Regions from separate parts of the Rhodoferax fermentans genome, predicted to be linked through region 2. Evidence: predicted binding sites of a transcription regulator. Region 2 holds the regulator's gene; the other holds the start of a gene.

What was found. Region 2 encodes FNR, which switches genes on or off when oxygen is low (the NO sensors DNR and NnrR bind a similar motif). Its sites were predicted from a motif close to TTGATNNNNATCAA; they were not measured.
Positions count from the first base shown of each region.
Region 1: the regulator FNR is predicted to act here: its motif matches at 1,316-1,329, upstream of RF819_RS17365 (FeoA family protein).

Region 1 covers NZ_MTJN01000002.1:3,723,375-3,726,790, forward strand. The annotation lists gene RF819_RS17355 (imelysin family protein) at 1-47, shown strand, start outside; gene RF819_RS17360 (DUF1513 domain-containing protein) at 55-1,263, shown strand; gene RF819_RS17365 (FeoA family protein) at 1,417-1,755, shown strand; gene RF819_RS17370 (FeoA family protein) at 1,792-2,025, shown strand; gene feoB (Fe(2+) transporter permease subunit FeoB) at 2,022-3,416, shown strand, end outside.
Region 2 covers NZ_MTJN01000002.1:3,472,271-3,475,686, reverse strand. The annotation lists gene ccoP (cytochrome-c oxidase, cbb3-type subunit III) at 1-866, shown strand, start outside; gene RF819_RS16130 (hypothetical protein) at 1,008-1,292, shown strand; gene fnr (fumarate/nitrate reduction transcriptional regulator Fnr) at 1,296-2,006, opposite strand; gene hemN (oxygen-independent coproporphyrinogen III oxidase) at 2,153-3,416, shown strand, end outside.

The DNA.
Region 1 (3,416 bases), 250 kb from region 2:
GTGCCCTCGACATTGCGCTGGGCTTCTCCGATGCCGATGGGGATTAAACCGCTCATGCAGACGCTGACACGCCGCGCCGCCTTGCAAAGCCTGGGACTGAGCGCCCTGACACTGCTGCCGCTGGGGTCAGCACTTGGCGCCACGGCCAGCCACACAGCACACAAGCGCCCCAGCGGGCAGCGTTTTGCCGCCTGCTGGGACAGCCCACAGAGCCAGCATTACGCCGGTTGGTTGCAGCTCGATGCCAGCGGCCAACTGACAACGCTGCACCAGTTGGAACTGCCTACACGGGGCCACGGCCTGGCCCTGCTGCCCGACGGCAGCCTGCTGGTGGCCGCACGCCGCCCGGGCGACTGGCTGATCCGACTGACGCCCGGCCAACCCGCCCAGTGGTTGTGGCAAGCCAGTGACCGGGTGTTCAGCGGCCATGTGCTGGTGAGTTCAGACGGCTTGCGCATCTACACCACCGAAATCGACACCAACAACGGCCAGGGCCTGCTGGGAGTGCGCAACGCAAAGACCCTGGAGTTGCAGACCGAACACAAGACTTTTGGGCTGGATCCCCATGCTTTACTTGGTCTACCAGCTACTCAATCAATAGCAAAGACACATCCTCTGGCTGGCATGTTGTTTGTCGCCAATGGCGGCATCGACACCAGCGTCGAAACCGGGCGTGTCAAACGCCAGCTGCAGCAGATGGACCCCAGCATCTGCTGCCTGCACCCCGACACGGGTGAGCGGCTGGGCCAATGGCGTCTGCCAGACCCACGCCTGAGCCTGCGCCACCTGGCCTGGGCGCTGCCCGACCCCAGCCAAGCCAGCAGCACACCCACCCTGGGCATTGCCTTGCAGGCCGAGCATGACGACCCAGCCCTCAAAGCCGCCGCTCCGCTGTTGGCCCGGCTGAGCTGGGCCGATCAAGCCGAAGGCGCCTTGTCTCTGGCCACAGGCCAACCGGCCCTCGCGGGTTATGGCGGGGACGTCACCGTGGCCGGGCGGGGCCCCCAGGCGCAGTTTCTGGTCAGCGCCACGCGGGGTCAAGTGGTGGCTCGGTATGCATTGGATGGCCAGTATCTGGGCAGCACCCCCCTGGCCGAGGCCGGTGCCCTGGCGGTAGACGCTAATTCAATCTGGGTTGGTGGGCGTGCGGGTGTGATGCGTGTGGCCACCGGGGCAGAGGTCAATCAGGCCAACACCACCCTGCCCGGCCAGTTGCACCCCTGGGCCAGCGGGCGGGTCGACAACCACTGGCTCCACGTCTGATCGCTCAAACAGCAGCTTTGAGCAGGGTGCCCGGCACGGGCCCCCAACCACCTTGAGCCGGGTCAATAGTTGTGGCTTGTTTGATCTTTGTCACAAACAATGCGAATCATTCCTATTAATATGCCAGTCATTCCACCAGCCCGTGAAAGCACCATGTTCACTTCCAGCGCCCTGTCAGGCAACGATGCCGCCCTGTTCCAGCCCGCGTCCAACGGGACAACGTCGGCAGATGCGGGCCAGGCAACGCACACCAGCAGCAGCCGCGCCCAAGCCACCTTCCCGTTGAGCATGGCCACACCGGGCCAGTTGCTGCGGGTGGCGGCCTTGCGTGGCAGCGGCATGGACCGGCGCATGACCGAGATCGGACTCAACGTGGGTGCAGAAATCCGTGTGGTGCAGCAACAAGGTGGCGGTTTGGTGGTGCAGCGTGGTGAGAGCCGGTATGCCCTGGGTGCGGGATTGGCGCACCGGGTGCTGGTGGCTGCCGTCTGAACCCCTGGCGATTTTTCATTTTTAGGAGCAGAAACAATGACAAGCTTGAGCGACCTGCAGGTCGGTGATACCGCCCGGATATTGGGTTATGGCGAGGGCGGCGCCAGCTACCGCCGCAAACTGCTGTCGATGGGTATCACCCCTGGTGTGTCGATCAGCCTGACCCGGCTGGCCCCCTTGGGCGACCCGGTGGAGATCCGGCTGCGCGGCTTTGCCCTGTCATTGCGCAAGGACGAGGCCAAGGCCTTGTTGGTGGAGAAACTGGCATGACACAATTTACTTTGGCCCTGGTGGGCAACCCCAATTGCGGCAAAACCACCCTGTTCAATGCCCTGACCGGCTCACGCCAACATGTGGGCAACTGGCCTGGTGTCACCGTCGAGAAAAAGAGCGGCTCCTACAAACTTGGCAGCACCGAGATTGAGGTGATTGACCTGCCTGGCACCTATTCACTCGATGTGGTGGACGGCGAGGTGTCACTTGATGAGCGGGTCGCCCGCGACTACGTGCACAGCGGCGAGGCCAACCTGGTGGTCAACATCGTTGATGCGGCCAACCTGGAGCGCAACCTCTACCTCACCACCCAGTTGATAGAGATGGGTGTGCCGCTGCTGCTGGTACTCAACATGACCGACATGGCTGCGGCCAAAGGCATGCAGGTCAACGCGGCCAAACTGGCCGAACAACTGGGCTGTCCGGTGCTGCCGGTGGTGGCCAGCAAGGGCAGCGGCATCACCGAGCTCAAGACGGCCATCAGCCAGGCAGCACAACAGCAGCCCCGCGCCAGCGCCCAGGTGGTGTATTCAGACGCGCTGCAACGTGCCGTGGATGAGCTCGCGCGCAAGATCAGTGCCCTGCCTGGCAAATTGCCTGCCCGCGCGCAATGGTTGGCGGTACAACTGCTCAGCGGCGACGATCTGGCGCAAAAAACCGCTGGACCGGAGATTGCGGCGCAGGCCCGCGAGTTTGCGGCGATGCTGGGTGAGGACCTGGACATCCTGGTGGCCGACGCACGTTATGGCCTGGCCAACCGGGTCGCGCAGACAGCGGTCAAAACCACCAGCAAACTCACCCGTGACACCTCTGCGCGGATTGACCGCGTGGTCTTGCACCGGGCGCTGGGCATCCCGATTTTCCTGGTGCTGATGTACCTGATGTTTTTGTTCACCATCAACATCGGCGGCGCTTTCATCGACTTCTTTGACGAAGCCGCCAAGGTGGTGCTGGTGGATGGCACCACCGAGCTGATGACCCAGCTGGGTTCACCAGAATGGCTGATCGTGCTGATCGCCAAGGGCATCGGCGGTGGTATCCAGACAGTGGCAACCTTCATCCCGGTGATTGGCTTTTTGTACCTGTTCCTGTCGGTGCTGGAAGACTCGGGTTACATGGCGCGCGCCGCTTTTGTGATGGACCGCTTCATGCGCTGGGTCGGGCTGCCGGGCAAGTCCTTTGTGCCGTTGATTGTGGGTTTTGGCTGCAATGTGCCAGCCGTCATGGCCACCCGCACGTTGGAGAACCGGCGTGACCGCTTGTTGACGATTGCCATGGCACCGTTCATGTCTTGCGGCGCACGATTGCCGGTCTACGTTTTGTTTGCGGCGGCGTTTTTCCCGAGCAACGCGCAAAACGTGGTGTTTGGCCTGTACCTGATTGGTATT
Region 2 (3,416 bases):
TCGCGGGCCTGGTCGTTGTGAGTATTCTTGCGTGCCTGGTTCTGCTGGTCATGTCGGGCAAAGCCAAGGCCATGACCGCCAGTGACAACACCACCGGCCATGTGTGGGATGACGATCTGCGCGAGATGAATAACCCGCTGCCCAGGTGGTGGAGTTATTTGTTTGTGCTGACCGTGATCTTTGGTTTTGGCTACCTGGCGCTGTACCCAGGTCTGGGAAGTTACCCGGGCCTGCTGGGCTGGACCTCCAGTGGTCTGCATGCTGCCGAGATCAAACAAGGTGAGGAACAGACCGCGCCGGTGTATGCACGTTTTGCCAACATGACGCCTCAAGACATCGCCAAGGATCCGGCGGCGATGGCCATTGGTGAACGTTTGTACAGCAATAACTGCGCGCAATGTCATGCGTCTGATGCCCAAGGCAACAAGGGTTTCCCGAACCTGACCGATGGCGATTGGCTGCACGGTGGTACACCTGAGAAGATCACTGAGACCATCCAGCTGGGTCGGGTCGGCAACATGCCACCGATGGCCGCAGCGCTTGGTACCGAAGACGATGTCAAGAACGTGGCTCAGTACGTGTTGAGCCTGTCAGGCAGCCCGCACGATGCGGCCAAGGCCGCTCTTGGCAAAGAGAAGTTTGCTGTCTGTGCCGCCTGCCATGGCGAAGATGGCAAAGGTATGCAAGCCCTGGGGTCCGCCAATTTGACAGACAACATCTGGCTGCACGGTTTTGGTGAAAAGGCCATCATCGAACGCATCAACAACGGCGTGGTTAATGTCATGCCTGCACAGGCCTACCATTTGACTGAGCCGCAAATCAAGGTGCTGACGTCTTACATCTGGGGTCTGTCCAACAAGCAGTAAGCATGTTGGTTCTGGGTGGGGACTGAGTCCCACCCGCGCCAGAGCTGGACGCATGATGAGAGGGAAACAGCCATGTTTCCCTCTTTTTTGTTATAAGGTCAATTGTTCTTTGCAGAACCTGAGGATGAAAGAGGTATGCCGATGAGAAACGAGTCTCTGAACGACGACAAACCCTGGTGGTCTTACGGTCACGTGTGGCTGGTAATCAGCGGCCCGGTGGCTGTCATTCTTGCGTGTATCGTGACTTTTTATTTCATTGCCAACAGCCCGAACCAGATCGTCTCGGGTCAGGACATTGAAATAGAGCACATCAGGTCGTCAAAAACCATCGAGAGTGGTGACGCACCCGCGATGATGGCGCGCAACCACGCGGCCACGGGTGTCATCCCCGCCCCCAAAGCGTCTCCTGAGTTGCCGACGAAGTAAGGGCTACTTCGGGTTGACGATGTCTTGCAGCGCGCTGGTGTTGAGGATGTGCACGTGGCGCTGCTTGACAGCGACGATGCCGTCCTCGACAAACCGCGAGAAGGTTCGACTGATGGTTTCCAGTTTGAGACCCAGGTAGCTGCCAATCTCTTCCCGGGTCATTCGCAGGATCAACTCCGACTGTGAAAAACCGCGTGAATGCAGACGCTGCGCCAGGTTCAGCAAAAAGGCTGCCAGACGTTCTTCGGCCCGCATGCTGCCTAGCAGCAGCATCACACCATGTTCACGCACAATTTCACGGCTCATGATTTTGTGAACGTGGTGCTGCAAGGCATTGACCTCTCTTGACAGTGCTTCAATCTGGGCAAAGGGCATGGCGCAGATTTCGGCATCTTCCAGAGCCACCGCATCGCAGGAGTGGTAGTCGTTGACGATGCCATCCATGCCAATGATTTCCCCGGCCATCTGAAAACCTGTGACCTGATCGCGCCCGTCTTCAGAGGTGATACACGTCTTGAAAAAACCGGTGCGGATCGCATACAGGTTGGTGAAGCGTTCACCGTTATGAAAAAGGGTCTCACCACGCTTGACCTTGCGCCTGGAGCCAATCATTTCATCGATACGATTGAGTTCGTCCTGGGTCAGGCCAATGGGCATACACAGCTCGCGCATATTGCAGTTGGCACAAGCGATTTTGATGGTCTCATAGTTCATGATCACGATTTTGACATTGTTCTTCACCAACAGCTGACAAATGTCAAATTGGGCTTATTCGGTTTCTCCCTCTTGGTTGATCAATATCAAGTGCCAAAAAGAGGGCAAGCGGCACAGTTACAGCGTCTGAAATAAGGGAATTTTCAATGATCGAATCTGCAGCAGAACCCATCTCCGAAGCTTTGATCCGGCAGTACGATGTGTCCGGGCCCCGGTACACCTCCTACCCAACCGCTGATCGCTTCGTGGAGGCATTTACCGCTCAGGATTACGCTCTGGCGCTGGAACAGCGTCGCTCGGGTGCGGCTGCGTTGGCGCTGCCACTGTCTTTGTATGTGCACATCCCGTTTTGTGAGGCCTTGTGTTACTACTGTGCCTGCAACAAGATCATCACCAAACACCATGACCGGGCGGCGGCTTACCTGCGTTATCTGAGCCGGGAAGTCGACCTGCACACCCAACACATGGGTCTGGGGCAGGCCGTGTCACAACTGCATTTTGGTGGCGGTTCCCCCACCTTTTTGTCAGACGCCGAATTGCGTGACCTGATGGCCTTGTTGCGCCGCAGTTTCAAGCTGCTGCCGGGTGGTGAATATTCGATCGAGATCGACCCCCGCACCATCGACAACCAACGACTGGATGTGCTGGCTGAGCTCGGCTTTAACCGCCTGAGTTTTGGTATCCAGGACTTCGACCCGGCGGTACAAAAAGCGGTGCACCGCATCCAGCCCGCAGAGCAGGTGTTTGCGCTGGTGGCTGCAGCGCGCGAGCGCGGTTTTGAATCGGTCAATGCGGACCTGATCTACGGTCTGCCAGAACAGACCCCCGAGTCGTTTGACCGCACCCTGGCGCAGATTGTGGAACTGCGGCCTGAACGCATCGCTTTGTATGCCTATGCCCACTTGCCAGAACGCTTCAAGCCACAGCGCCGGATCTCCTCGGTCGAGATTCCAACGGCTGCCGCCAAGGTGTCGATGTTGGCCCGTTCGATGGCAGCCTTCATGGCGGCGGGTTATGTGTACATCGGTATGGACCACTTCGCTTTGCCCACTGACTCGCTTGCCATTGCCAAGCGCCAGGGGCGGCTGCATCGCAATTTCCAGGGGTACAGCACCCAGCCCGATTGCGACATGATTGGCCTGGGCGTATCGTCGATTGGTCGGGTGGGTGCCACCTACAGCCAAAACGCCAAGACGCTGGAAGAGTATTACGACTTCCTCGACCAGGGGCAGTTCCCGATTGTGCGGGGTCTGGCGCTGTCGCGTGACGACCTGGTACGCCGGGGTGTCATCATGGCGCTGATGTGCCAGGGGCAACTCTCCTACGAGTCCATTGAGTCGGCCTATCTGATTGATTTCAAACAGTATTTCGCCAAGGAAATGGAAGTGATGCAGGCCCAGGTGGAGCAGG